3 regions of the Streptomyces vietnamensis genome follow, and region 2 is predicted to be linked to each of the others. Evidence: riboswitches for the same ligand, from Rfam matches in the RefSeq annotation. Region 2 holds a riboswitch; each other region holds the start of a gene.
What was found. A riboswitch is a leader RNA that binds a small molecule or an ion and turns the genes downstream of it on or off. The one in region 2 is predicted to bind S-adenosylmethionine.
Positions count from the first base shown of each region.

Region 1 (9,373 bases), 2.3 Mb from region 2:
CGGCGCGCTCGCCGGTGCGGGAGGCGCGGTCGTAGTCGGCGCGCTCCTCGACGGTGAGGGAGGCGAGCACCCGGCGGGCCTCGGCGAGCTTCCGTTCGACGGTGCGCTTGTGGCGGGCGACCTCGGCCCGGCTCTGCTCCAGTTCGGCGAGGGCCGCGCGGGCCTCGCTCCGCTTCTGGCTCAGGCTGCGCTGCTCGCGCCGGAGTTCGCCGAGCGCGGCGGTCTGGCGGGCGGTGACCCGGTCCAGGGCGGTGGCCCGGTCCAGATAGCTGTCGGGGTCGGAGGAGAGCAGCAGGGCGAGGGCGGGGTCGATGCCGCCGGAGCGGTACTGGGCCCCGGCGACCGAACCGAGCACGCCCCGCATGCGGTTGATGCGTTCCTGGCCGCGGGCGAGGCTGTCCTGCGCCTGGGAGACCGTCCGGCGCAGCGCGTTCGCCTTCTCGTCCGCCCGGTTGTATCCCTCGGTGGCCTTCTCGGCCTCCTCGTAGAGGCGGTCGACCGTGGCGCGGGTGGCCGCCGGGGTGGCCCCGGGGTCGGCGCTCGCGGGGACGGCCCCGAGGGACGCCGCCGCGGTGGCCGCGGCGGCTGCGGTGAGGACGGTGACCCGGGCGGGTCGGCGGTGGGACGCCACGAATCGCGCTCCGTTCGGCTCGACGCAGACTGGCGCGGCAGACAGTAGCCGCTGATCAGCCCTCGTCCAACGAAGGTGCCGGGCACACAAAGTGACGCCCCGCCGGAGAACACAGGTCACCGGCGGGGCGTCAGGTCAGTGTGCGTCGCGGCGAACCACCCGATTGGGCGGCATGCCGGAGCGGGTCGCGGGGGAGGGTCAGCCGGCCACGCGGACGCCGAACATGAACGAGCCGATGGTGTTCATGGACTCGTAGCGGACGACGGCGCCCGAGTGGGGGGCGTGCAGGACGGTGTTGTTGCCCGCGTACAGGCCCACGTGCGCCAGGTTGTTGAAGAAGACCAGGTCGCCCGGCTTGAGCTGGCTGCGGCCGATCTTCACGCCGTCGTTCTGCTGGGTGTAGGTGGTGCGGGTGATGCCGACGCCGGCCTGGCGGTAGGACCACATGGTCAGACCGGAGCAGTCGTACGAGTTGGGGCCCTCGGCGCCGGAGACGTACGGCTTGCCGAGCTGGGTGGCGGCGGCGGAGAGCGCGGCGGCGCCGAAGCTGCTCGCGGGGGCCTCGTTGCCCAGGTCGGGGCGCGAGCCGGTGGCGGCGCGGCTGGCGCGCTGCGACTGCTCCCGCTCCTGCTGCTCCATCTTCTGGCGCTCGGCCGCGGTGAGGGTGTTGAGGAGCTCCCGGGCCTCGGCGAGCTTGCCCTGGAACTTCTTCTTCTTCTCGCCGAGCGTCTTGCGGACGTCCTCGAGGTCGGCCAGCTTCGCGGTGGCCTCGGCCCGCTCCTGGGCGAGCGTGCGCTGCTTGGCCTGGATCGAGGTGAGGACGTCGGCCTGCTGGGCGCTCAACTGGTCGATCGCGGACGCCTTGTCGAGGTAGGTGTCCGGGTCGGCGGAGAGGAAGAGCTGGAGCGCCGGGTCGATGCCGCCGGAGCGGTACTGGGCGCTGGCGACCGAACCGATCTGGTCGCGGAGGGTGTTGAGCTCCTGCTGGCCGCGGGCCACCTTGTCCTGGAGCTGGCTGACCTCCTTCTGCAGCTTGCCCCGCCGCTCGTCGGCGAGGTTGTACTGCTCGGTGGCCACCTCCGCCTCTTCGTTCAGCTGGTCGACCTTCGACTTGACCTCGTCGATCTTCGGCTTGGCGGGAGCGGCCTGGGCCCCGGACTGGGCGGTGAGCGCAACGGCGGCGGCCGCGGTCACGGTGAGCACGGTCACACGGGTTCGGCTCGGCTGCTTGGGTCGACGGTGGGACGCCACGGGGGCGAGCTCCTTCTTCCTCAGAGCCGCCCAACCGGTCAGGGGCAGGCGGTTCCTCCGCCGCCACCCCGGATGGGTGATCAACCGCGCGAAGGTTCGAGGCCCGACCCTAGTGACCAAGTTGTGATCAGTTCAAATCCCGATGGCAAAAATCTCGCCCACGCACCACTTTATTTACATACATCACACGGGCAGTGATGAGTACTTGACGGTGCGCCATCCAGAATTCGGGCATACCGCCCAGGAGTTGCGATGTGTCACGAGAGGCGCGAAAGCCGCTTCAGCAACAAAGCGGAGGCCACCGGCCGTGCTCCCGCCTTCGCGACGCCGTCGGCCACCTCGCGGTCGGTGGAGGCCACCACGACCGGCCGGCCCGGCGGCTCCGCCCGGACCAGCTGACGGATCAACTCGTCCGCCGTGACACCGGGCTTGGAGAACAGCACCCGCACCCCGCGCGGCGGTGCGAGCAGCACCGGGGCCGCCAGCTCCGCCCCGTCGAAGACACAGGTGACCTCGGCGCCCGAGCGGGCGGCGAGCGCCGAGAGACCGCCGAGCAGCCGCAGCCGCTGCTTCTCCAACGGCATCGTCGGATAGCCGGTCTTGGTGACGTTGTAGCCGTCGACGACGAGATGCGCCTGCGGCAGCGCGAGCAGTTGGTCGAGCAGCGCCGGGTCCGTCTCGGAGAGCGCCCGCGCCGCGATGTCCTTCGGGGACATCCGCCCCGGCTCCACCGCGTCCACGGTGTCCGCCGGGTGCACCGAGACGGGCGGCAGCGCGAGTTCGCGCCGCAGCCCCTGGGCCGCGTCGAGGACCGTGTCGAGCAGCAGCCGCAGCCGCATGTCCTCCACCGAGCGGCCCTCGCGGGCGGTCCTGCGGCTGGCCTCCAGGGCCGCCTCGACCTCGCCGAGCCGGGCCTTGAGCCGCCGCGTCTCGCTCTCGGCGGCCGACACCTGCGCCGCCGACTCGGCCCGCGCGGCCTCGATCTCGCCCTGGACCTTGCGCAGCGCGGCCTCGCCGCGCTTGACGTCGCTCTGGGCGCTGCGCAGCTTGCGCTGAAGCGATTCCGCTTCCTTGCGGGCGGTCTCCAGGTCGCGTCTGAGCTGCTCGGTCTCGCCCCGGGAGCGGTCCTGGGCGGCGGCCAGCTCCTCGCGCAGCCGCTCCAGCTCGCGCCGGCCGGCCTCGTCGGCCCGCTCGGCGTCGGCCCGCTGGGCCTCCTCGCCGGCGGCGGCGACGAGCTTGATCCAGCCGGGCGGGCGCAGCACATAGGCGGCCGCGGCCACGTCGACGGGGTCGGCGGCCGCGGGCGGGGTGCCGGTCTCCACGGCTCCGGCCAGCTCGGGCTGGCCCTGCTTGAACCGTTCGCCGATCCGCTGCCGGAAGAGCGGGTCGCTCTCCAGGGCGGCGGCCATCGCGTTGCCGGCGAACTTGGCCCGCCGGCTCGCGGTGAAGCGGGCGTACTGCCGAAGGGGGGCGGGCAGCTCCGTGACGGTGAGCCCGCCGAAGGCGTCCGCGACCAGCGCGACGACCCGCCGCCGTACACCTTCCGGCAGTGGGTGGTCGAGCGTCTCGGCAGCGTCACCTGCCGCGCCGGCCGGCTCACCACCGTGCGCGGGCTGCTCCACGATCCGTCACCCCTATGTCGTCCGCGCCGTCCCTCAGGATTCGGCGCCCGGCCTGTCCACCAGTTCGATCTGGTCCACCGCGTTGCACCAACGGCAGCGGACCGACTCGATGGTCTCACTGACCACCTGCCGCTCCTCGACCGTCGGCTCTCCGGCGAGGTCCAGATGGACGTACTCCACGACCTTGGAGGAGCGGGTCACGTCGAAGCGGGTCAGGTTGCCGCAGAGCGTGCAGCGCCAGCGGGTCTTGTCGGTCGGCAGGGGAACCGTCGTCATCGGTGCCGTCCTTCTTCCTGTTTCCTGTGCCAGGTGCGGGTGCCGCGGTGCGCCGTCGAACTGCGGTGGTGATGCCCGTAACCCTACGGCCTCGCGGGGAGGCCGGAGCACGGCGAGGCGCTCTGTCCACTTCGGCCCCGGTACGCCATGATCTGTCCATGATCGACTGGCGAGGCGCGACCCTCGGTGCCTGGCGGGGCACCCGCAACGGGCCCACGGTGACGTACGGACTGATCGCCGCCTGCTGCCTGCTCTTCGTGATCAGCCCGGTCTCCGGAATCGGCCCGGCGTACGGCACGGGCGACGAGCTCCTGGCCGCCCAGGGCGCCTACTTCCGCCGCTGGGGCGTCGTCCCCGCCGAGCTGACGAGCGGCGATCCGCGCGCGCTGCTCACCCCGCTGACCGCACTCTTCGTCCACGGCAGCTGGCTCCATCTGCTCGGCAACATGCTCTTCCTGTACGTCTTCGGCGCGATGGCCGAGGAACGCATGGGGCCGGTCGAGTTCGCCCTCTTCTACCTGGGGACCGGCTACGTCGCCCTGCTCGGGTACGCGGTGGCGCACGCGGACAGCGAGCAGACCCTGGTCGGGGCCTCCGGGGCGATCTCCGCGGTGCTCGGGGCCTTCCTCTTCCTCTTCCCGCGCTCCCGGGTCACCAGCCTCTTCCCCTTCCTGTTCTTCCTGCCGCTGCGCTTCCCCGCCTGGATCGTGCTGATCTTCTGGTTCACCCTCCAGTGGCTGGCCGCGCGGGCGGCGGGCGCGGGACCCGGCGTCGCCTATCTGGCCCATGTCGTGGGCTTCTGCGTCGGCTTCCTCTACGCCTGGGGGCGCTTCCGCGGTGGGGATAGAGTGAAAGCCCCAGCCGCGGCGACCGAGGGAGAAAGCCAGCCGTGATCACCGCGATCGTGCTCATCAAGACCAGCGTGGACCGCATCCCCGAGATCGCCGAGTCGATCGCCGCGCTCGACAGCGTCAGCGAGGTCTTCTCGGTCACCGGTACGTACGACCTGATCGCCATGGTCCGGGTGCCGCGCCACGACGACCTGGCGGACGTGATCCCCGGCCGGATCAGCAAGATCCCGGGCGTCGAGGCCACGGACACGCACGTCGCCTTCCGCACGTACTCCCAGCACGACCTGGAGGCGGCCTTCGCCATCGGTCTGGAGTCCTGACCGTCCCGAGTCCTGACGCCGCGCACGCGGCATGGCTGAAGGGGGCCTCCCGAGCGGGAGGCCCCCTTCACCCGTACGAGTGACTGATCAGCCGCGATCCGGGACGCAGCGGCCGTCCTCGGTGCGGTACTTCCACTGCGCGCCGTCCCGGACGAGCTCCTTCACGGCGCCGACGAACCGGTCCACGTGCTCGTCCGGCGTACCGGCGCCGAAGCTCACCCGGATGGCGTTGAGTGACCGCTCGCCGGGCGCGGCCTCGGGGGCGCCGCACTCCCCCGGGTCCTGCGGGTCGCTGCCGAGCAGGGTGCGGACCAGCGGGTGGGCGCAGAACAGGCCGTCGCGGACGCCGATGCCGTACTCGGCGGAGAGCGCGGCGGCGAAGTGGGAGCTGTTCCAGCCCTCCACGACGAAGGAGATGACGCCCACGCGGGGCGCGTCGTCGCCGAAGAGCGACAGCACGCGCACCTCGGGCACCTCGGCCAGGCCCTCGCGGACCTTCGCGATCAGGTGCTGCTCGCGGGCGACGAGGGAGTCGAAGCCGGCCTCGGTGAGCGCCTTGCAGGCGGAGGCGATCGAGTAGACGCCGATGACGTTCGGCGAACCGGCTTCATGTCGGGCCGCGGTGGTGTGCCACTCCACGTCCACACCACCGTCGGCCCGACGGGCTACCTTGCGGGACGCTCCACCGCCCGCGAGGTAGGGCTCGGAATCCTGCAGCCAGTCGGCTCGCCCGGCGAGGACGCCGGAGCCGAAGGGCGCGTACAGCTTGTGCCCGGAGAAGGCGACCCAGTCCACGTCCAACTCCCGTACGGAGACGGGGTGGTGGGGCGCGAGCTGGGCGGCGTCGAGCACGATCCGGGCGCCGTGCGCGTGCGCCGCGGCGGCCAGTTCCCTCACCGGCCACAGCTCACCGGTGACGTTGGAGGCGCCGGTGACGCAGACGAGGGCCGGGCCGTGGCCCCCTTCAATCGTCACAGTGCGGTCGGCGAGGGCGCGCTCCAGGGTCGCGACGGCCTGCTCCGGGGTGCGCGGCGCGTTGAGGTAGGTGACCCGGGCGTCCCGCCAGGGCAGCAGCGAGGCGTGGTGCTCGGTCTCGAAGACGAAGACCTCGCAGTCCGCCGGGATCGTGGCGGCGAGCAGGTTGAGCGAGTCGGTGGTGGAGCGGGTGAAGACGACCTGGTCGCCGGGGCGGCAGTCGAGGAACTCGGCGACGGTGGCGCGGCTGTTCTCGAAGAGGTCGGTGGAGAGCTGGGAGAGGTAGCCGGCGCCGCGGTGGACGCTGCCGTAGTACGGGGCGTACGCGGCGACGTCGTCCCAGACCCGCTGGAGGGCCGGCGCGCTGGCCGCGTAGTCGAGCGCCGCGTAGGTCACCTCGCCGCCGGTGACGAGCGGGACGGTGACGTCCCGGCCGAGGACCGGCAGCGGGGCGGCGCAGCAGGGGTCGGCGGACTCGGCGGCGGTGTCGGCGGTGGTGGCGGCGGCGTTCGGGTATGCGGACATGGCGGTATCTCCCGGCATAAAAAGGGTGCGAAAAGGCGTACGAGGCCCGTGCGACGGCAGCGCGCAAGAGAAGGGGGTGCCGCGGACGGGTGGTGATGTCGAAGAGGGGCCGAGAGGCCCTAACGCATTCGCTTGCTCACGAGACAACGCTCCCTAGAGGACCAAGGACCCCAGGGTTGCGCGCAGGGGTCCGCGCTTGCCGCAGGCTTCTGCTCGTGCGGCCTGGTCTTCACCCGGGGCACCCCGCCACGGACGGAGGGTTGCCGGACAGCCGGCCGGGGCCTTGCAGCTGTCACTCATGACCTGTCGAAAAACCTATGCCAGACGATCACGACGCCGCAACCCCGTCCCGGCATCCGGGACGGGGCTGCAATCGTGCGTTCACATGCCCTCAGGCGTTGCTGGCGGCGATCCACCGCTCCAGGGACCGCTGGGCCGCGCCCGAGTCGATCGACTCGGCCGCCTTCGCGATGCCCGCGGCCAGTTGCTCCGCCAGGGTGCCCGTGCCGGGGTCCAGGGCGGTGAGCGCCGCCGCCGCGTTGAGCAGCACCGCGTCCCGTACGGGCCCGGTCTCCCCCGCGAGCAGCCGGCGGGCCACGTCGGCGTTGTACGAGGCGTCCTCGCCGCGCAGGGCCTCCAGGGGGACGAGGTCGATGCCGACGTCCCGCGGATCGAAGCGCTCCTCGGTGACGCCGCCGTCCCGGACCACCCACACCCGGGAGGTGGAGGTGGTGGTCAGCTCGTCCAGGCCGTCGTCGCCGCGGAAGACGAGGGCGGAGTTGCCGCGCTCGGCGAAGACCCCGGCGACGACCGGCGCCATGCGCGGGTCGGCGACGCCGACGGCCTGGGACCGTACCTTCGCCGGGTTGGTCAGCGGGCCGAGGACGTTGAAGGTGGTCCGGATGCCCAGCTGGCCGCGGGCCGCGGCGACGTGCCGCAGCGAGGGGTGGAACTTGATCGCGAAGCAGAGGGTGATGCCCGCCTCGTCGGCGACCTCGGCGACCCGCCGCGGGGTCAGGTTCAGATTGACGCCGAGCTTCTCCAGGACGTCGGAGGAGCCGGAGGCGGAGGAGGCGGCACGGTTGCCGTGCTTGACGACCTTGGCGCCGGTCCCGGCGACCACGATCGACGCCATCGTGGAGATGTTCACGGTCTTGGCGCCGTCGCCGCCGGTGCCGACGATGTCGACGGTCCGCCCGGGCACCTCGATGACGTTGGCGTGCGCGTACATGGTCCGTACGAGGCCGCTGATCTCCTGCACGGTCTCGCCCTTGGCGCGCAGGGCCACCATGAACCCGGCGATCTGGGCGTCGGTCGCCTCGCCGCTCATGATCAGGTCCATCGCCCAGGCCGTGTCGTCGGCGGTGAGGTCGTTTCCGTCCAGCAGACCGTTCAGCAGGACGGGCCAGGAGCGGCCCGCCGACGTAGGTCCTCCAGCGGGGGTCGCAGCGCTCATGGCAGCTCCTGTGATGATCACGTGACGGATACGGTTCCACCCTATCGACCTCCGGGGACGGCAAAGAGCCCCGTCCATCGAATGGACGGGGCTCTCGCCGTGGCGACACCTACATGGTCAGGTGTTCAAGGGTGATCAGTGGTGGCCGTGGCCGCTCTGGATCTCCTTGTACTCCTCGACCGTGGGCTTGGCGATCTGGCTGTCGTTGCCGTAGTAGCCCTTGTTGAGCTTGACGCGGAGCTTCTCCATGCGGCCGATCTTCCGCTCCACGCCGTTCTCGTCGACGGCCGGCGGAAGCTCCGCGGCCTCGTACTGCTCGTGCGCCGTGAGGCGGTGCAGCTCGCCCTGGCTGAGCGGCGTGTGGACCTCGACGAACTCACCGTGCGGCAGGCGCTTGATGATGCCCGACTCGCGGCCGTGCAGCACCTTGTCCTTGTCGCGGCGCTGGAGGCCGAGGCAGATCCGCTTGGTGGCGATGAACGCGAGGACCGGGCCGACGAAGAAGAAGATCCGCACGAACCAGGTGATCGAGTTCAGCGACAGGTGGAAGTGGGTCGCCCAGAGGTCGTTTCCACCACCCACGAGCATGATCATGTACGCGGTGATCCAGGCGACACCGAAGGCGGTGCGCGTCGGAGCGTTGCGCGGGCGCTGCGCGATGTGGTGCTCGCGCTTGTCGCCCGTGATCCAGGACTCGATGAACGGGTAGACCGCGATGGCCGCGAGGACCAGCGGGAAGATCGCCAGCGGGATCATCACGCCGAGGACCAGCGTGTGGCCCCACAGGTTGATCTCCCAGCCCGGCATGACACGGATCAGACCCTCGGCGAAGCCCATGTACCAGTCGGGCTGGGCGCCGGTGGACACCTGGTCCGGGCGGTACGGGCCGATGGCCCAGATCGGGTTGATCGAGGCGATCGCCGCGATGACCGCGATGACACCGAAGACCAGGAAGAAGAAGCCTCCGGCCTTCGCCATGTACACGGGCAGCAGCGGCATGCCGACGACGTTCTCGTTCGTCCGGCCGGGGCCGGCGAAGTGCGTGTGCTTGTGGACGAACACCAGGATGAGGTGGGCGACCACGAGGCCCAGCATGATGCCGGGGAGCAGCAGCACGTGCGCCGAGTAGAACCGGGCGACGAAGTCGCCGCCGGGGAACTCGCCGCCGAACAGGAACATCGACAGGTACGTGCCGAGGACCGGCACGGACAGGATCGCGCCCTGCATGAAGCGGACACCGGTGCCGGAGAGCAGGTCGTCCGGGAGCGAGTAACCGGTGAAGCCGGTGAACATGCCCAGGAAGAACAGCAGGAAGCCGAACAGCCAGTTGATCTCACGCGGCTTGCGGAACGCGCCGGTGAAGAAGACGCGCATCATGTGCACGAACATGCCGGCGAGGAAGATCAGCGCCGCCCAGTGGTGGATCTGCCGGACGAGCAGACCACCGCGCACCTCGAACGAGATGT
Region 1 covers NZ_CP010407.1:2,358,922-2,368,294, forward strand. Annotated here, with positions in the region: gene SVTN_RS10385 (C40 family peptidase) at 1-631, opposite strand, end outside; gene SVTN_RS10390 (C40 family peptidase) at 830-1,882, opposite strand; gene SVTN_RS10395 (NYN domain-containing protein) at 2,140-3,504, opposite strand; gene SVTN_RS10400 (hypothetical protein) at 3,538-3,780, opposite strand; gene SVTN_RS10405 (rhomboid family intramembrane serine protease) at 3,939-4,673, shown strand; gene SVTN_RS10410 (Lrp/AsnC family transcriptional regulator) at 4,670-4,951, shown strand; gene SVTN_RS10415 (aminotransferase class V-fold PLP-dependent enzyme) at 5,039-6,451, opposite strand; SAM riboswitch class IV at 6,639-6,755, opposite strand; gene trpD (anthranilate phosphoribosyltransferase) at 6,843-7,907, opposite strand; gene qcrB (cytochrome bc1 complex cytochrome b subunit) at 8,043-9,373, opposite strand, start outside.
Region 1: another riboswitch for S-adenosylmethionine. It lies ahead of SVTN_RS10415 (aminotransferase class V-fold PLP-dependent enzyme); the one in region 2 lies ahead of thrC (threonine synthase).

Region 2 (9,373 bases):
CCGACGCGGCGCCGGCCGCCGGCTGGGAGGCGGTGCGGGCGTTCGAGGCGCAGCACGGGATCGTGCTTCCGGAGCCGTACCGGACGTTCGTGGCGGAGGTCTGTGACGGACTGCCCGACGGACCGCCGTACTACGGACTGCTGCCGCTCGCGGAGACGCCCTCGGACTGGGGCGAGGGCCGTCCCGAGCGCCTGCTCGCCGAGCCTTTCCCGCTCACGGCGGCATGGCTGTGGGACGAGGACGAGGACGAGGGCGGGGACGAGACCGCGTTCGAGGCCCGGACAGATGCCGTGTTCGACCACGGCTCGCTGCTCCTCGGCACCGACGGCTGTGGCATGTACTGGCATCTGGTCGTCACCGGCCCGCAGCGCGGTCACGTCTGGCAGATCGCCGGCGAGGGCGCGATGCCCTTCGGCCCCGCGTCGCCCGACGCGCCGATGCCCGGCGCCCCCGGCTTCGCGGGCTGGGTCGCCCACTGGGCCCAAGGGCGTGACTGGTTCCCGGACGCGTAGGGAGCGACGGTCCGGCTCTTGAGTGCCCACCCCGGGCCACGGCCGGGCGGGGCGTGAACCCCGTGCCCCACCGGCCCGGCGGGTTCGACGCAACCGAGGGCCGGGCCCGCAGTCGACCGACCGGCAGAGCCTCCGGGGCCCCGCTGTGACCTCGGCCCACGAAAGCACGCCACGGCGGCGGGAAAGCCGGACGGTCGTCCGCCACGTGTGTCTCCGGCAACCACCCACCGGCCCCGGCCACGCTTCCTCGTTGCCACGACCTCCGCCGACGACGGCCCGCAGACGCCCGGGGCGAGGCGGCGCCTCCGAGCGCCGGGGGCTCCCCGTACGGCGGGGTGCCCTTACCCCCTTAAGACGGAGCAGCCACAACAGGCCACTGACCTGGGCGTACGGCCCAGAGATCACCCAATCTTGGGTATTCTTACCCAGAATTGAATAGCGCAAGTATGCTGCTACCCAGTTCTGGATGAGATCTATGCAGGAATGCATGAGCTGATGCATTCCTGCTCGTCCTCTCTTCACCCGTGGGGGTAGCCTGTGCGTGCGGGCCGGAAGGTGACCCGGATCGAGACCGTCAACCGAACGACGGGCGAGGTGAACGACTTCACCGTCCATTCGGCGGTCTCAGTCGTGGCCGGTCTCTGGTTCAGAGGAGGAGGGTTCACCACGATGGGATACGCGGCACACCTGGCACTCGCCGACGCCGATCTCAGCGCGGCGTCCTTCAAGCTCTTCCACAAGATGTGCGCCATCCAGAACCGCAAGGACCATGGCTTGGTCATCGTCGAGAACCAGACCAAGTTCGCCGAGCAGGTCGGCATGTCCCAGTCCTCGGTGTCCCGGGCTCTCCGTCAGCTCGCCGACCAGGGATTCATCTACGCCGACGGCCGGAACTGGCGGCTCCGCGCCGACTTCGTGTTCAACGGCAACGGCGCCGCCCAGGGCCGGGCCATCCCGAACATCCCCGCCGATGCCCCCGATCCGTACGCCGGGAAGGGCACGGGGCTGACGGTCATCGACGGCGGCAACGGCGGCGACAACGACGGGGCCTGAGGGGCGGTCCTCATGGGCCTCTCGCCGGACTGCCTGGCTCATCTCCAGCGCGCCGTCGTAGCTGGGCTGTGGCGCTACACGACCACACCGGTGGTGAAGCCGTACTACGTGCGCGGATGCATCCCGGACCCGAACGAGGCGAGGGTGACCGTTGCGCTGTGGGCCGGTCCCGAGGCGCGAGAGAAGAAGAACCTCTTCCTGTCCATCCCTCTCGTGTCCGGCGGGCTGCCCGTCTCGGCGGCGCAGGTCACCTTGGGGCTGCTTCGACTGGGGCGGGGAACCCATCTGTTCGGCTTTGCAGGCCACCGGTTCGACGGCAAGCGTGTCCTCGATGGCAGTGCGTTGGTCGAGGGCGTCCCTCCCCTGCCCCTGCCCGGGAGGACCGACGAACGACAGGGACCGAAAGGCTTCTACTTCGAGGGACCAGGACGGCTGAAGAAGTATGGAGACTTACGGCCGACGACGGGGCCTGAGGGGCGGGCCCGGGGGCCTGCGATGCTGATCGCCATGAGTGGGCATCAGGCGGTTGGTGTGGTGGGTCTCGGCCGTATGGGTCTGACCCTGGCGGCCGGTTTCAGTACGGCGGTCGGACCCGGCCGGCTGTTCGCGGCGGGGCGGTCCCCGGCCAGTGTCGCGCGGCTCCGGGAAGCCGTGCCCGGCGCGGTGGTCCTGCCGCCGGCGGAGCTGCCCCGTCAGGCCGGCCTGATCGTCCTGTGCGTGCGGAACGCGGATCTGCCGGCAGTACTCGACGAACTGCGGCCCCGGCTCACGGCCCGGCACATCGTCATCACCGTCAACAACGGCCTGCCGCTCCGGGCGCTGGCGGAGGCCGTTCCCGGGCCGGTGGCCAAGCTGATCCCGAGCGTCGGCAACGACATCGGCGCCGGTGCGACGCTCCTGGTACCCGGTCCGCGCCTGACGGCGCAGGACACCGAGGGCCTTCTCGTGCTGCTCCGGCCCTTCTCGACCCCGTTCGTGATCGAGGAGGGCCAGGGGCGGGCGGCGACCGACCTCGCCTCCTGCGGCCCGGCCCTGGTGGCCGGCGCCGTCAGGGCGATGGTCGACGCACAGCAGGAACGCGGCGCCCCGCTGTCGCGGGAGCTGGCGGAACAGCTCGTCGCGCAGAGCCTGCACGCCCTGAGCCGACTGATCGACCGAGGCGCCCGCCTGGACGACATCGTGGACCGCGTCGCGGTCCCCGGCGGCAACACCGCCGCCGCCCTCGACGCCGCCGAGAACGACCTCGCCGCGGCATGGCGCGCCGCGTTCCAGGCGACGGCGGACAACGAACGGTCAAAGCCCGCACCGCAGTTGGGTGAAGGGGTGAAGCGGGCCTGACCCTGCCGCCGCGTCTACCATCGGCGGCACCACCGGCGTATGACGCCGGATCGGGTCGCGCCCGGCCTGCTGCGAGTGACACGCTGCCGGGTTCCGCGCCGGGCGGCTGAACGCGTGCGCGTGCGCGAGATCGATGACGACGAGGGGTCCGCCATGGCCTTCTGGCTCGGGCGTTGGCGTCGCGGGGGCCTGCCTTCACTCGTTTGAACGCCGCTCCGGGGCCGTATGCGCTAAGCATGATCGTTTCTTCGGTGAACCCGAAGAACCTACGGGCGCGGCCGGGGCGGATGGGGTGGCGTGCGCGGATAGATCTTGGGGCGGCCCGCGACGGTTCGCGGGTCTCTCCTTCCGACCGAGTGAAAGCGAATCCCTGTGCTGAAGAAGTCTCTCGTCGTGGCCGCGGCCGCGACGATGGCGTTCGCGGCTGCCGGCGTTGCGGTTGCCGACGATGTGGTGCGTGTCGTGGAGAGCGCCGAAGTGACCATCCCGGTCGCGAGCGGCGGGTACCCGGGCCGCGCGGTGGCGCAGGCCGAGTGTCCGGCCGGGGAGACGCGGACCGGCGGCGGCGCCCTGGTGACCGCAGGGAACTCGTACGCCGACCGGTACGCGGTCGGCGCGAGCGTCCCCGTCAAGGGCGAGGGCTGGTGGGCGTTCGCGACGAACACCGACCCCAACAACCCGGGCAAGCTGAAGGCCTACGCGATCTGCGCGAAGGTCGTCAAGAACCCGACCCTCGTCACCCCGTGATCGGGGCCGTAGGTCGGCAGCGGTAGCTGTAGCCGTAGCGGTGAAGCGCGGCCTGGTGCGTGACGGCCAGGCCGCGTCACCGGCTGAGGCGGTCCCTAGGGCCTGTCCGGCGGATCAGGGTCGGACAGGCCCTAGCTCCTGAGCGCTTCCAGTTGGGCCAGGAACCAGCGCTGGGGTGGGAGGGACACGGCCGTGGCCGCCAGGCGTTTCGTGCGGTCCGCGCGTTCGGACGGGGGCATCGTCAGGGCCGTGCGCAGGGCCTCGGCCGTCTCCGTCACGTCGAAGGGGTTCACCGCGAGGGCGTCCTCGTGGAGTTCCTCGTACGCCCCCGCCTCCCGGGAGAGGACCAGCGCGCAGCCCGTCTCCGAGACGACCGGTATCTCCTTCGCCACCAGGTTCATGCCGTCGCGCACCGGGTTCACCAGGGCCACGTCCGCCAGGCGGTAGGCGGCCAGGGAGCGGGTGAAGTCGTCCTCCACCGAGACCAGGACCGGCTGCCAGTCCGCCGTGCCGAACTCCGCGTTGATCTCCGCCGCCAGGGACCTCACCGCCGCCGTGTACGCGCGGTAGGCCTCCAGGTCCTGGCGCGAGGGGTATGCCGAGGCCAGGTGGACCACCCGGTCGCGCCATTCCGGGTGCGCGGTCAGGAGTTCCCGGTAGGCCTGCAGGCCTCTCAGGATGTTCTTCGAGAGTTCCGTGCGGTCCACCCGGACGATCGTCTTCCTGTCGCCGATCTCCTGACGCAGGCGCGCCAGGCGGTCGTCCACCTCCGGGCGGTACGCCAGTGCCCGCAGCTCCTCGCCGTCCACGCCCAGGGGGTACGTGGCCACCTGCGTCCGTCCCAGGTCGCCCGCGCCCGCCTCGAAGGCCTCCGCCCACGCGCGTGTGTGGAAGCCCAGGACGTCCGCGCCGAGCATCCCCCGGAGGAGTTCCTCGCGGATGTCGGTGGGGAGCATCCGCAGGTACGCGGGTGAGGCCCAGGGCGTGTGCGTGAAGTGGGCGATCCGCAGGTCCGGGCGGAGGTCCCTGAGCTGCCCCGGGACCAGCGCCAGGTGGTAGTCCTGCACCAGGACCGCCGCGCCCTCCGCCGCCTCCGCCGCCAGGGTCTCCGCGAAGGCGCGGTTGTAGCTCCGGTACGACTCCCAGCGGCGGTGGAACTCCGCGTCGAACACCGGTTCGCGCGGAATGTCGTAGAGGTGGTGGTGGAGGAACCACAGCACCGAGTTCGCGATGCCGTTGTACGCGTCGGTGTAGGTCGCCGGGTCGATGTCCAGCATGCGCACGCCCGGCTCGGCCGTTCCGCGTCTCACCGCCTCCCGGTCGCCCTCGCCCAGGGCCGCGCACACCCAGAGGCTCTCCCGGGCGTCGATGGTGCTCAGGGCCGATGCCAGGCCGCCGCCGCCCTTGCGGGCGTCCAGCGATCCGCCCTCGCCGAGCGCGTACGAGACCGGGCCCCGGTTGGATGCCACCAGCACAGTTGCCATGTGGCGAACCTAGCCCGTCCCGTAAACGCTCAAACGTACGTATACGAGACGGGTCGATTCGGCCACACGGAGTTGCCGGACGGGGCTGTCGCGGGTCGGGCGTGTCCACCGCGAGCGCTCGCCCGTCACCTCGCCGCGCACCCGCCCGTCACCTCACCGCGCGCACCCGCCCGTCACCTCACCGTGCGGCCTCACGCCACCCGGCGGCGCGCGTACTCCGCGATCTCGGCCATCGGCGGCCGCTCCTCCGTGTCCACCGCGTACGTCCGCGGCTCGAAGCCCTGTTCGCCCCGCTCGAACTGCGTCAGCCTCGGCCGTACGAGATGCCCCCGGGACAGCCGCAGCTGCGCCGTCCGGTAGATCGCCGCCGCCATCCGGCCGAGCGCCTGCCCGTCCTGGTGCCGGTGCTTGCGCACCCCCACGTCCACCTGTGCGAGCGCGTCCAGGCCCACCGTGTGCAGGGCGTCCACGAGCAGCCCCAGCTCCACTCCGTAACCGACGGGGAACGGGAGCCGTTCGAGGAGCGAGCGCCTCGCCGCGTACTCGCCGCCCAGCGGCTGCACGAAGCCGGCCAGCTGCGGCCAGTGGAGGTTCAGGAGCGGGCGGGCCACCAGTTCCGTGACCCGGCCGCCCTGACCAGGGGTGTCTCCGAACGGGCGGTCGTACATCGCCTTCACGAAGTCCACGTCCGGGTCCGTGAGCAGCGGGCCCACGATCCCCGTCACGAAATCCGCCGAGAAGTCCCGCAGGTCCGCGTCCACGAAGCAGACCACGTCCCCGCTCGTCACCATCAGTGACCGCCAGAGCACCTCGCCCTTGCCGGGGACCGCCGGTATCCGGGGGAGTATCGCGTCCCGCGCGACCACCCGCGCGCCGGCCGCCGCCGCCACCTCCGCCGTACGGTCCGTGGAGCCCGAGTCGATCACCACCAGCTCGTCGACGAGGGGGACGGACTCGGTCATCAGCTCGCGGCGGATCACGGAGACGATGTCCCCGACCGTCGCCTCCTCGTTCAGCGCGGGCAGCACGACGCTGACCTTCGTCCCCCGCTTGGCGGCGAGCACCCGGTCCAGCGGGCGGTCGGACACGGACCAGGACCGCCGGGCCAGCCAGCGCTCCACTTCCTCCAGCAACGTGATCTCCATCTCGCGGATCGGACGTCGGTCTCCACCTTCGAAGCCTTCGGTTACAGTCTTGAACAACGCGGATGCCCGATGCATGTCGGGGTGCCGCCCGCGTCTCACAATCGAATACCGCTCATCCAGAGGGGCAGAGGGAAACGGCCCGTTGAAGCCCCGGCAACCCTCCAGTCGGTTACTCGTCCTCCAGCGAGGTCCCCGGCTAGGGAAGGTGCCAAATCCGTCTCATGGCGAAAAATTCGTCATGGGAAAGATGAGGAGAAAGGGCCTCGCCTCCATGGCTGCACAGACCGCCGTACCCACCAGCACCGTCGACCTCGGTCCCGCTTCCGGGCTTTCCTGTCGCGAATGCGGTGAGGTCTTCCCGCTCGGCCCGATCTTCGCCTGCGAACTCTGTTTCGGACCGCTCGAAGTCGCGTACGACCTTCCCACCGGTGACCCCGAGGCGCTGCGCAAGCAGATCGAGGCCGGCCCCGCCAACATCTGGCGCTACGCCCCCCTCCTGCCCGTCCCCGCCGACGTCGCCGAGAAGCCCAACCTGAACCCCGGCTGGACCAAGCTCATCCAGGCCGACAACCTCGCCGCCGCGATCGGCGTCGAGCCCGGCAAGCTCTTCGTCAAGGACGACTCCGGCAACCCGACCCACTCCTTCAAGGACCGGGTCGTCGCCCAGGCGCTCGAAGCCGCCCGCGCCTTCGGCTTCACCACCCTCTCCTGCTCCTCCACCGGCAACCTGGCCGGCGCCGTCGGCGCCGCCGCCGCCCGCGCCGGCTTCCGCTCCTGCGTGTTCATCCCGCACGACCTGGAGCAGGGCAAGGTCGTCATGGCCGGTGTCTACGGCGGTGACCTCGTCGCCATCGAGGGCAACTACGACGACGTCAACCGCTTCTGCTCGGAGCTCATCGGCGACCCGCTCGGCGAGGGCTGGGGCTTCGTGAACGTCAACCTCCGCCCGTACTACGGCGAGGGCTCCAAGACGCTCGCGTACGAGATCTGCGAGCAGCTCGGCTGGGTCATCCCCGACCAGCTCGTCATCCCGATCGCCTCGGGCTCGCAGCTGACGAAGATCGACAAGGGTCTGCAGGAGCTCATCAAGCTCGGCCTCGTCGAGGACAAGCCGTACAAGATCTTCGGCGCCCAGGCCGAGGGCTGCTCCCCGGTGTCGGCGGCCTTCAAGGCCGGGCACGACGTCGTACGGCCCCAGAAGCCGAACACCATCGCCAAGTCCCTCGCCATCGGCAACCCGGCCGACGGCCCGTACGTCCTCGACATCGCCCGCCGGACCGGCGGCGCCGTGGAGGACGTCGACGACGAGCAGGTCGTCGACGCCATCAAGCTGCTCGCGCAGACCGAGGGCGTCTTCGCCGAGACCGCGGGCGGCGTGACCGTCGGCGTCACCAAGAAGCTCGTCGAGGCCGGTCTCATCGACCCGAGCCTCACCACCGTCGTCCTCAACACCGGCGACGGACTCAAGACCCTGGACGCGGTGGCCGAAACCTCTCAGGCGACCGCCACCATCCGCCCGAGCCTGGACGCGTTCCGCGACGCCGGCCTGGCGCTCTGAAAGGTAACGAAGACATGGCCGTGAACGTCCGCATCCCCACCATCCTCCGCACCTACACGGGCGGGCAGTCCGAGGTCCAGGCCGAGGGCGCGACCCTCGCCGAGGTCATCGCGGACCTGGAGAAGAACCACACCGGCATCGCCGCCCGCGTCCTGGACGACCAGGGAAAGCTGCGCCGCTTCGTCAACGTCTACGTCAACGACGACGACGTGCGCTTCGAGCAGGGCCTGGAGACGGCCACCCCGGCCGGCGCGGGCGTCTCGATCATCCCGGCCGTCGCCGGAGGCTGCTGATCCTCGGCTGAGCCTTCGCCGAGGCCTACCGGTCAGTACGAATTGCCCCTTCCGCGCGATAAGCGGAAGGGGCAATTCTGCATGGTTGAGCGCGGTAGAGTTGGGGAAGTCCCCTCCGCTGCGCATGCCGAACGCATATGAGAATGCGTCTCCGCACGACAAGAAGCAGCCAAAGTGCCTGCACGTTGTGTACGTTCTGCGTGCTTTGCCGGGCCCGACTTGCCCCGTGATCCAGGGGATTATCCCCAATTCCCCTTTCCGGCGCGCCCAGAATTCTCGGTCGAATGACCTGTTGCAGAGGGCAGTTGGGCAGATACATTCAGCGGCGGTCGACGCGTTCCGGCGCAGGGTCTGACCCGGGTCCGCGAGGTGCGGTCCCGCGCAAGGGCCAGTAATAGGGGAGTTAGGCATGGCTCAGGGCACCGTCAAGTGGTTCAACGCGGAGAAGGGCTACGGCTTCATCGCGGTAGACGGTGGTGCGGATGTTTTCGTCCACTACAGCGCGATCCAGATGGATGGCTACCGCAGCCTCGAAGAGGGCCAGCGGGTCGAGTTCGAGATCTCGCAGGGCCAGAAGGGTCCGCAGGCGGACATGGTCAAGCTCGCCGTCTGAGCGCGGCGCGATCGGCCACCGACGCAACGCCGTCGAGGGGTCCGCATCCCTGAGGGGATGCGGACCCCTCGTGCGTTCCCGGACCCCTCGTGCGTTCCCGGACCCCTCGTGCGTTCCCGGACCCCTCGTGCGTTCCCGGACCCCTCGTGCGTTCCCGGGCTCCTTGCGCGTTCTCGGGTCCCTGGTGTGCTCCCGGGCCCTTCGCGCGTTCCCGGCCCCCTCGTGCGTTCCGCCCCGGCCACCCCCTGGTCACCTCCCGAAACGCGAGAGTCGCTTGCACTCTCCTAGGGCGAGTGCTAATCATTGGCGTTAGCACTCGGAAGGTGAGAGTGCTACGAGGATCGGGCAGACGAGGCCGCCGGCCGGGTGGGGCAAGGAACCACACGGAGTCGCGGAGGCCGTCCGTCGCGGGCGTCGGCGCGGTCCTGGAGCGTTATCCACCCCATGTCCGGGAGGACCACTTCACATGGCCAAGATCATCGCGTTCGACGAGGAGGCCCGGCGCGGTCTCGAGCGCGGCATGAACCAGCTCGCTGACGCCGTCAAGGTCACCCTCGGCCCCAAGGGTCGCAACGTCGTCCTCGAGAAGAAGTGGGGCGCCCCCACGATCACCAACGATGGTGTCTCCAT
Region 2 covers NZ_CP010407.1:4,665,057-4,674,429, forward strand. Annotated here, with positions in the region: gene SVTN_RS20950 (SMI1/KNR4 family protein) at 1-512, shown strand, start outside; gene SVTN_RS20955 (MarR family transcriptional regulator) at 1,182-1,565, shown strand; gene SVTN_RS44335 (pyrroline-5-carboxylate reductase family protein) at 2,073-2,903, shown strand; gene SVTN_RS20965 (hypothetical protein) at 3,276-3,650, shown strand; gene SVTN_RS20970 (alpha,alpha-trehalose-phosphate synthase (UDP-forming)) at 3,782-5,134, opposite strand; gene SVTN_RS20975 (glucosyl-3-phosphoglycerate synthase) at 5,326-6,267, opposite strand; SAM riboswitch class I at 6,389-6,533, shown strand; gene thrC (threonine synthase) at 6,527-7,837, shown strand; gene SVTN_RS20985 (MoaD/ThiS family protein) at 7,852-8,130, shown strand; gene SVTN_RS20990 (cold-shock protein) at 8,540-8,743, shown strand; gene groL (chaperonin GroEL) at 9,210-9,373, shown strand, end outside.

Region 3 (9,373 bases), 4.6 Mb from region 2:
GTACGTCAGCGGCGGCGCGGGCGTTCTCGGGCGTGTCGGCGACCACGACGGCGACGAACCAGCCCCGGTGGGGGACCCGGTCCTCCTGGAGCAGCGCGAGCGTCGGGTCGTCGGCGTCGCCGAGGCGCGGGGCGTTCTCGTGGGTGAGGACGGCGTGCACGCCGGGGCGCTGCAGGATCTCGTCGGCGTGGACGGCGGTGACCCGCCCGCGGGCGACGGCGGCGGGCACCGGGCAGGCGTGGAGGCAGCCGGGCGGCGTCCGGTCGACGGCGTAACGGGCCTCGCCCGTCACCTTCTGGCGGGCGTCACGCCTGACGGCCGTCGAAGGCTGCGCGGTCGCGGGTTCATGACGGGTCATGGCGTGGTGCCTCCTCCGGTCGGCGTACGACGGGGTGTGGGCGGTCGGACGTTCGGCGGGCGGACGGATGCCGGGCGGGCGGGGCGACGCCGGGCAGGACGTCAGGGGGCGTGGCAGACGGGTGCGGGCGCGTCATGGTTGTCACGGGGCGGCCGCGGCGGCGCGGGACGCGAGGTCACCCAAGAGGCTCACGGCGAGGTTGCGGGCCAGCGGCACCTTGAAGCCGTTGTCGCGGAGGGGCTCGGCGGCGGCGAGTTCGGCATCGGCGGCCCGCCGGAAGGTCTCGGCGGTGGCCGGCGCGCCCCGCAACACCTCCTCCGCCGCCTGCGCCCGCCAGGGCTTGTGGGCGAGACCGCCGAAAGCGAGGGCGGCGTGCCCCACCCGGCCGTCCTCGACGGTCAGGACGAGGGCGACGGAGACGAGCGCGAAGGCGTACGAGGCGCGGTCGCGTGCCTTGCGGTAGGCGCTGAGCGCGCCGGGCGGCGGCGGGGGGAGCGTCACGCCCGTGATGAGTTCGCCGGGCGCGACGACGGTGTCCAGGTCCGGGCGGTCGCCGGGCAGCCGGTGGAAGGCGGCGACGGGCACCGTCCGCTCGCCGTCCGCCCCGCGCAGCCGGACCTCTGCGTCGAGGGCGGCGAGGGCGACGGCCATGTCCGAGGGGTGCGTGGCGACACAGTGGGTGGAGTGGCCGAGGACTGCGAGGTCCCGGTGGACGCCCTCCCGGGCAGGGCAGCCGGAACCGGGCAGACGCTTGTTGCACGGAGTGGACGTGTCCTGGAAGTAGGGGCAGCGGGTGCGCTGGAGGAGGTTGCCTCCGGTGGTGGCCGCGTTGCGGAGCTGGGGCGAGGCGCCGGCCAGCAGGGCCTGGGACAGCACGGGGTAGCGGGTGCGCACGTCGGGGTGGGCGGCGACGTCGCTGTTGCGCGCGGTCGCCCCGATCAGCAGGCCGCCGTCGGGGGTCTCCGCGACGCCGTCGAGGGGCAGGGCGCCGAGGTCGACGAGCAGCGGCGGGCCGATGACGCCCAGTTTCATCAGGTCCACGAGGTTGGTGCCGCCTGCCAGGAAGCGGGCGCCGGGGTGGGCCGCGAGGAGCGCGATGGCCTCCTCGGCGCGTTCGGGGCGCACGTACGCGAAGGGCTTCACCGTGCGACCTCCTGGATCGCGGCCACGATGTTCGGGTAGGCGCCGCAGCGGCAGATGTTCCCGCTCATGCGTTCCCGGATCTCGTCCGGTGTGAGGGCGACGGGCTCACCCGGCAGTCGTTCCGGCGGTGTCACGTGCGAGGGTTCGCCGCGCGCTGCCTCGTCCAGCAGGGCCACGGCCGAGCAGATCTGGCCCGGTGTGCAGTAGCCGCACTGCAGGGCGTCCCGGGCGACGAACGCCTCCTGGACCGGATGGAGGCGCTCGCCGTCCGTGAGGCCCTCGACGGTGGTGACGGAACGGCCAGCGCACGCGACGGCGAACAGCAGACAGCTGTTCACGCGCCGGCCGTCGAGGAGGACGGTGCAGGCACCGCACTGTCCGTGGTCGCAGCCCTTCTTGGTTCCGGTGAGGTCGAGGTGGTCGCGCAGCGCGTCAAGCAGGGTCGTGCGGTGGTCGAGGGCGAGCGAGCAGTCCGTTCCGTTGACGCGCAGCGCCACTGTGGACGCGCGCTCCGGCAGGGTCTGGTCCACCGGTCTTCCTCCTCACCTCGGGGTCTTTGCCGACGCGGGCCCGAACGTCCGCCGCGTGGCGGTACGTGGGCGGGCCCGACCGACCGGTCGCCGCTCGACACGCCCGCCGGCCTGTCCGCCCGCCGGCCCGTCCGCACACGGGTGCGGACTCGTGTCCGTCGGCGTGTCCATCCGTACGCGCCTGCGTCGACGCTATGCGACGACCGCCTCCCCCGCCTCCCGCGAGCCAAGCGTCTGGCCCTAACGAGCTCGTGCACGGTTAGCGGTGGGACGTCGAGAACCTCGGGGTGGTCTGTGTTTACCTCTGACGTTTCGAGCTCAGGTCTACGGCCTGCTGGTGCGACAGCAGGCCGGCGACGGCCTGGACGGTGTCGCTCATGTGCTCGCGGCGGCCGAGGCGCCGGGCCAGGGCCCGCCGGTTCTTCAGGTGTGCGATGCCGTGCTCGACCCGGATACGGCGCGAAGAGTGTGCCTTGCGCTGCCGCTCGTACATCTCCTCGTACCAGTCCGGGGCATTCTTCTTGAACTTGTGGTGGGGCGGCGTCACGACGCGTCCGCCGGTCTGTGCTCCGAGTCCTTGATAGCCGGGGTCGGCGAGGATCTCGACTGCTGGACCGTCGGTCAGGAGTTTGACCAGTCCTCATTGACGGGCGTGGGCGATGTCCGCGCAGCTTGCCGGACCGGCCGGGCTGCACCACAGGACGCGGCCTTCGCCGTCCGTGACCACCATGGATTTGACGGCGTTCTGCTTGTTCTTGCCGGAGATGAACCTGTCCCGGTCCCTGCGGCCGACGGCCGGGCGGCGGACACGGATCTCGGTGCCGTCGATGATGCCGGTCTTCCCGGCCGCGCCGAGACGGTCCACAACGTCGGCAAGGGTCCGGAGTCGCACGTCGGGGCTGATGGTGCATCCGCGTTCCGCGAGCCGGGGCCGCACCTAGCCGATGACCCGGGTGATGGTGGAGCGGTTCACGCCGAACCAGCAGGCCGGCACGTCACGAGTAACCCCATGGCGAAGATGCACGAGAGTGGCCAGGAGCCGGTCGACGAACACCAGCCGGTGCCTCGCGCCGGCTCCCACAGCACGCTTCCGCAGCCGAGAGGCAAGCCGGGCCTGGTGCCGTTCATGCCATAACGGCCCTACTTCGGCCACAAGTTCAGGGATCACAGCAGCAGACAGGTCCGTGATCCTCCGGTTGCTGATGATCGCTGCGCGCGCCTCATTCCCCACCACGCAGCCATGATCGACGATCCAGAACTCGACGTCTCACCGCTTACCGTGCACGAGCTCGTTGGCCCAAGCTCTTATCAGATCACGAAACGCTTGTCCGACCGTGTGCATCGTGGACCACCACAACGAGCCGGCAGATCCTCTACACGACAACCCTTTTGGGTGTCAGCCCTGTTGAGGGTCAGACCGGCGGTGAACCGCGGCACCATCATCACTGCCCTGTTGGTTCCGTATCGAGCCATGCGCGACGTCCCGCATGAGCTCGTTGAGCATGTCGCCTGGTTGTTGTACGAGCATCGCCGGGCTCGCAACACACGTTGGCGTAAGCTCGGCTGCTTCGACCAGGCGTAGCTCGCGCTGGTGCACCTGCGCAAGAACGAGCCGCTGCCCGCCCTGGCGGCCGGCTTCGGCGTCTCGACAGCCACTGCCTGGCGGTACGTCGACGAGACCCTGGACGTCTTCGCGTCGTGGGCGCCGGGCCTGCACGAGGCCCTGACCGGGCTGGGCGAGGACGACTTCGTCATCGTGGACGGCCGCCCCGATCCCCACCGACCGCATCGCCGCCGACGAACCGTACTACTCGCAAAAGCACCGCAAGCACGGCATGAACGTGCAGGTCATCGCCCGTCCCGACGGCACACCGCTGTGGTTCTCCCGCGCGACACCAGGCCGCACCCACGGCCTGACCGCGGCCCGCGCCCATAGCCGTCGTCCAGGCCTGCCTGATCCGGCAGGTCCTCGTTCTCGCGGACCGGGCCTACCAGGGCGTCGGCGCTACCGTCCGCACCCCGCACTACCGTCACCGCGAACAGCCCTCGCATCAGCAGCAGTTCCACCGCGACCATGCCCGGCTGAGGGCTCCGGGTGAACGCGCCTTCGCGCAGTTGAAGTCCTGGCGAATCCTCCGACGAGCCAGATGCTCCACCCGCCGCATCAGCACCATCGTCCAGGCCGTCCACACCCTGGTGACCTGCAGCTATTCAGGATGAAAACAGCTCAGTGATGCGGTGTTCCTCGGTGCGGCATACACGGCTCAGGGAGCGCCGTCGAGGAATTCCGGTCGAGGAAGTCTGAACACGCCGGCCGGGGGAGAGCCAGAACCCCACGTGGTGCTGCCGGGGTCAGGGGTGGGAGACGGCTTCGGTGAGGCGGTCGGCCGCGTCGACGGCGGCCTTCGCGAGCCGGGCGCCGGGGTGTCGGGTGAGGCGTTGGATCGGGCCGGTGACCGTGACGGCGGCGACGACACGGTGGGACGAGTCGCGGACCGGCGCCGAGACGGAGGCCATGCCGGGTTCGCGCTCTCCGATCGACTGGGCCCAGCCCCGGCGCCGTACGCCGCTGAGGGCGGTGGCCGTGAAGCGAGCACCCTGCAGACCTTCGTAGAAGCGCTCGGGTTCCTCCCAGGCCAGCAGCACCTGGGCGGCGGAGCCGACCTTCATGGGGAGCGTGGACCCCACCGGCACGATGTCGCGCAGGCCGGAGGTGCGTTCGGCGGCAGCGACGCAGACGCGCATCTCGCCCTGGCGCCGGTAGAGCTGCGCGCTCTCGCCGGTGGCGTTCCGGAGGGAGGTGAGGACCGGGCCGGCGGCGGCCAGCAGGCAGTCCTCGCCCGCGGCGGCCGAGAGCTCGCCGAGTCGAGGGCCGAGGACGAAGCGGCCCTGCAGGTCCCTGGTGACCAGACGGTGACGTTCGAGTGCGAGGGCGAGTCGGTGCGCAGTGGGCCGTGCCAAGCCGGTGGAGGCGACCAGCCCGGCCAGAGTGGCCGGACCCGACGCCAGCGCACCGAGGATCACCGCGGCCTTGTCGAGGACGCCAACGCCACTAGAAATATCTGAAATGTCCATGAAAGGGGGTACTCCAGTCTCGGTCCGCGAGTCGAGGCTCGCGGCGGCCTTGCCAGAAAAAGGGCAGGGACGATCAGCGGGAAAGGGCCGAAGCGGTCGACCGATATGCCGCGGCGATCACGAGATGGGTACGCGGAAAGCCCGGGGCGGACAGAACCGGGGCGAAAGGCAGCACAGAGAGCACCGTGTCTCCTCATCTTTTCCCGCGCCACGTTGGCGCGGGCCGGAGTTGGCACTGATCCCGACGGCGCGGCGCGAACATGGAACGCCGAGTCGACCGGGGAGTTGCCGGGGCTTCGTAGGGCCGGTCCCTCCACCCCTCTGGATGATTCGCGAGAAACCATACAAGACTTCTGGGACTACCCGCCAACGGCTTCCTGCACAGGATGGCTGCAGGTCAGGCCGACTGTGACGCCGCCGCCGGGTGAACCGAATCCGGGCGGGGGAGAGGCAGAGCAAGAGACCCTGGGTGGTTGTGCTGGCCCACTACGGGCAGCCAGATTGCCCAGGCCCATGAGCATGGTATGTGCAGCAACCACTATGCCGTCGGAGCCGGACTGCGCCGACCAGGACCACGACCTCGTCGCCCTCGCCATCGCCGCCGAACGCGCCGAGGCGCTCTGCAACCTCTGGGGAAGAGGTGAGCCGAAGCTGGAGGCTCTCTTGGCGGACGGCACCGGTGTGCTCCCCGCTCCCGCTCAGCCAGAGGCCCGGCTTGTCGATGTCGAGCCAGGTGACCTGCTCGCTGTACTCGTCGTCGTCGATCACGCACTCGACTCTGTGTCTGATCCATGAAGCGGCTCTCCAGGGCTCTGCGCGTGGACGCGGCGCACGCGCTTCACCGTCACCGCCGCCGGGAGACCGGCCAGGAGAAGGGACAGCCCCACAGGCAGCACCCCAGCCCACACCGTCGGCGAGACGTACGCGGTACCGGACGCACCGTCCACCAGCCACGCACGGACCGGTTGCGCATCGATGTCGCCCTCGACGGGGACGTCGAACGACGAGCCGCCGCCGTCCGGGCTGAAGACGCCCGAGCAGGACGTCGACGTTCCCGCATTCGCCACGGTGTTGTCGTACGTCCGGCAGCTGGCTTCGGTCACGGTGCCGGGCTCGCCCCACAGCGCCGCCCGCAGCTCTGCGGTGAAGTTCGCCAGCACGACGTAGGCCAGAAACAGCCCGACCAGACAGGCCAGCGCCAACCACGGGGCGGGTCCGACCTGCTCCGACCTGCTCCGGCCTGCTCCGTTGCCCGTCCAGAACGTTCCCACCCTCGCTCACCCCCACCCTCGGGTCGCCGATGGACCTCCATGGTGACCGATCCGAGGTGCCCTCGGAAGCCCTCCATGACGTGCTGATGGGCTCGCACGATCGTCGAGTCGACCGACACCGGCCAGTCGATGCCACCGGTCGTGCGACCTCTTCACCGACCGGCAGCAGGTCTGCATCCTTCCAGCGGAGTGCCCGCGTCACGCGTATACCTGACAGCCCGGAAGGGACCGGTCCTGCCCCGCATCGCGCCGTGCCGTAGGCCCCCTATCGGCATGCAGTGCAGCGAATGTGTACTGGAGGTCTGCCGCATCGAGGGGGAGGCATGCCGAACACACCGGATCCGGGAACACCAGAGCCGGCGCACGAGGAGGAGCCCTGGCTCAGCAGCGACGAAGTCGCGAAGCTGTGGCCAGTGCGTAAGGACTGGCTCCCGGGCGTGGCCCATCGTACGGATGTCCGCGTCCGCAGCTCCGGCGGGGCGAGCCGGGGCACGTGGGGGGCGGAGCCGACCTTCTATTACTTCCACCCAGGGGACGTACGCAGGGCCGCCTCGGTCATCGCCGACGGACACGTCGACATCCCGTCAGACTGGCGCACTGACACTCCCGACGGTCGGCGGGCAGAGTTCTGGGGTGCGCTGAGTGCCCGTGTCGCCGGCACGCTGTTCATCGCGGCCGTCCTGTGCGCGCTCATCATCGGCCTGGCCACAGTGATCTTCTTGCTGACAGTCGAATGATCACCAGCGTCGTAGCCGACGGGCAACTTCACCCGGTACTACCGGTTCGGGAGCGCCCCGGCCGGGAACGGCGACGGCGCCCCTCCCTCTCGGGGGCGCCGTGGTGATGCGCGATACGGGGGCTGCGGTTCAGCCGGCTAGCCGAAGGACGGGCCGGGCCTCGGGGGCGGGCGCGTCCTCGCCGCCATCCGGGTCGGGGTCGAAGCCGGTGCCGGTGCGCCCGTCGCGTACGCGGGGCGGGCGGATGTCGCCGACAGGGAAGTCGATGGGCCACACGTGGGTGTCCGGGGCCTCGAGGCGGTCGGTCATGTGGGCGAGCGACTCGTAGCCGGCCAGCAGGGGGTGAATGAGCAGCGTGCCCTTGCTGCGCGGAGGCCCCTGTCTGCTGCTCATGCCGCACGGTCAACCCTTGCTGACCGATCACGCAGTTCGGTGACGCTACTGTCACCACCTCCGTGGCAGCAGCGTCACCAAGCGGGACGGTGGCCTGCGCCTTTCCCCTCCGGGGAACCGGGCACGTCTCGAGCATGCGAACGGCGCCGCACCCTGGCGCGGCGCCGTAAGTCGCCACGTATCGCCCAGATGGACGGCTGGATCAGCCGACGGCATGCAGCGTGCCGCGGCGCTTACCGTTGGCGGCCTTCTTGGCGGCGGCGAGGGCGGCACGCTTCTTGCGCTGCTGGGCGAGCTGGTCCTGGTAGACGGCGACGGCCTTGTGGTAGTTCGCCACATGGTCTTTGTCGTCCAGGCGGTCGGCCCTGGGCATCGCCCTGACGTCGGCCTCGTCGGCCTCGTCGGCCTCGTCGGCCTCGGCGTCCTCGTCGGCCTCGGCGTCCTCGGGGTAGGCGTAGCCGGCGAGCATCGGGTTGAGCTGGTAGACACCATGACGAACCTTCTTGACCAGTCGGGCCAGCTCCAAGCTTCTCAGGGCGGCGTTCACGCTGGGACGGCTCAGTCCGAGCAGCGTCGCCAGGGTGGCCTGGTCCGTGGCGATCTGCCCGCCCGGCTCGCTGCGCCCACGGAGCTTGAGGAACGCGCGGTAGGCGGCCGGGGGCAGGTCCAGGTCGGCGAGCAGGCTGTCGGCGTTCGTCGCCGCCCACTTCAAGGTGCTCACGCTGCTGTTCCCTTCTCCTGTCGCTGCGCACGGGCCAGCCGGCGCGCAGCTCGTTCTGCGGACCTCTGTTTGCGCAGTTCCTCGATTGCCTCGCGCATGTGCTCCAGCAACGGGAACCCGCACCAGGTCCGGCAGGCTCTCATCCTTGCGGATGTTCACGATCGCCTTGTCCCGGTCAACCCTCACGTACTGGGCCTCAACCAGCTCCGTGCCCGGGACGAACTCCGCTGCACGGGACGAGTAGGGCGGGTTGAACTGGTAGAGGCCCCGGCGCACCTTGAACAGGATGCCGAATTCCATGATCTCGTTCAGTGGGCTTCTTCGGGTTGGCCACCGATCGGGTGATTGCGACTGAGCGCTTCAGTGTCGAGTGGGCGGCTGCAGCGTCCGGTGCCAGCAGCTTGGTGAGCCGGGACAAGGGGCCGCTCGAAGCTTGCCGGCCTGAACGCCAACCCGGCGGCAAGGCCGGTGAGCGACGATCAAGCTGTTGTCAGCCGCTGGTTCTAAGGTCGGCCCTATGACATCAGACCTGGTCCAGGACTCATGGACTCGCATCGACGCGTGGCTGCGCGAGCACGCGCCCCGCACGTTTGCCACGCTTCGGCCGCCCGCAGGCGACGAAGAGATCGCAGCAGCGCAACGGGAACTGGGGGTCATCTTTCCTCCGGACCTGGTCGCTTCACTCCTCCGGCACAACGGGGCGCTGGAGGGACCTGAGGCTTTCCGCTTCAGCACGGGCGACCGGCTGCTCGGAGTGAGCGGAATCCTTGGGAACACCGGGTTCATGCGCGGCATCGACCAGGGCCTCGACGGGGAGACCGAGGACTACTGGCTTCACGATTACGTGAAGTTCGGTTCTTACGACGCGACGTCGGACGGTCTTCTGATGGATTGCCGTACCGGGCGGGACTCCTTCGGTGCGATCGGACGGTTCTTCGACGAGACCGGTACCAGTTTCGGGCAGGCCGGCTCGCTGGGTGAGTATCTGGCCGAACTGGCCGGCACGCTTGAGCGCGGCCAGGACGCCGGTGTCGTCACCTTCAACGGCCGGCTGTTCTGGGAGGGGCGTCCGCCTGCCAGGCCGCAGTACAGTGCCGACGAGCCCCTTCCCGCACCGGATGAGCAGCTGCCAGAGCTGAACCTGT
Region 3 covers NZ_CP010407.1:51,928-61,300, reverse strand. Annotated here, with positions in the region: gene SVTN_RS00295 (xanthine dehydrogenase family protein molybdopterin-binding subunit) at 1-358, opposite strand, end outside; gene SVTN_RS00290 (FAD binding domain-containing protein) at 500-1,501, opposite strand; gene SVTN_RS00285 (2Fe-2S iron-sulfur cluster-binding protein) at 1,498-2,031, opposite strand; partial or broken gene SVTN_RS46335 (transposase family protein) at 2,330-2,896, opposite strand; gene SVTN_RS45205 (helix-turn-helix domain-containing protein) at 2,969-3,085, opposite strand; partial or broken gene SVTN_RS41600 (transposase family protein) at 3,503-4,251, shown strand; gene SVTN_RS00275 (IclR family transcriptional regulator) at 4,384-5,106, opposite strand; SAM riboswitch class I at 5,297-5,438, opposite strand; gene SVTN_RS00270 (hypothetical protein) at 5,593-5,874, opposite strand; gene SVTN_RS00265 (hypothetical protein) at 5,871-6,308, opposite strand; gene SVTN_RS00260 (hypothetical protein) at 6,701-7,114, shown strand; gene SVTN_RS00255 (hypothetical protein) at 7,244-7,507, opposite strand; gene SVTN_RS00250 (helix-turn-helix domain-containing protein) at 7,710-8,228, opposite strand; gene SVTN_RS00245 (SMI1/KNR4 family protein) at 8,746-9,373, shown strand, end outside.
Region 3: another riboswitch for S-adenosylmethionine. It lies ahead of SVTN_RS00275 (IclR family transcriptional regulator); the one in region 2 lies ahead of thrC (threonine synthase).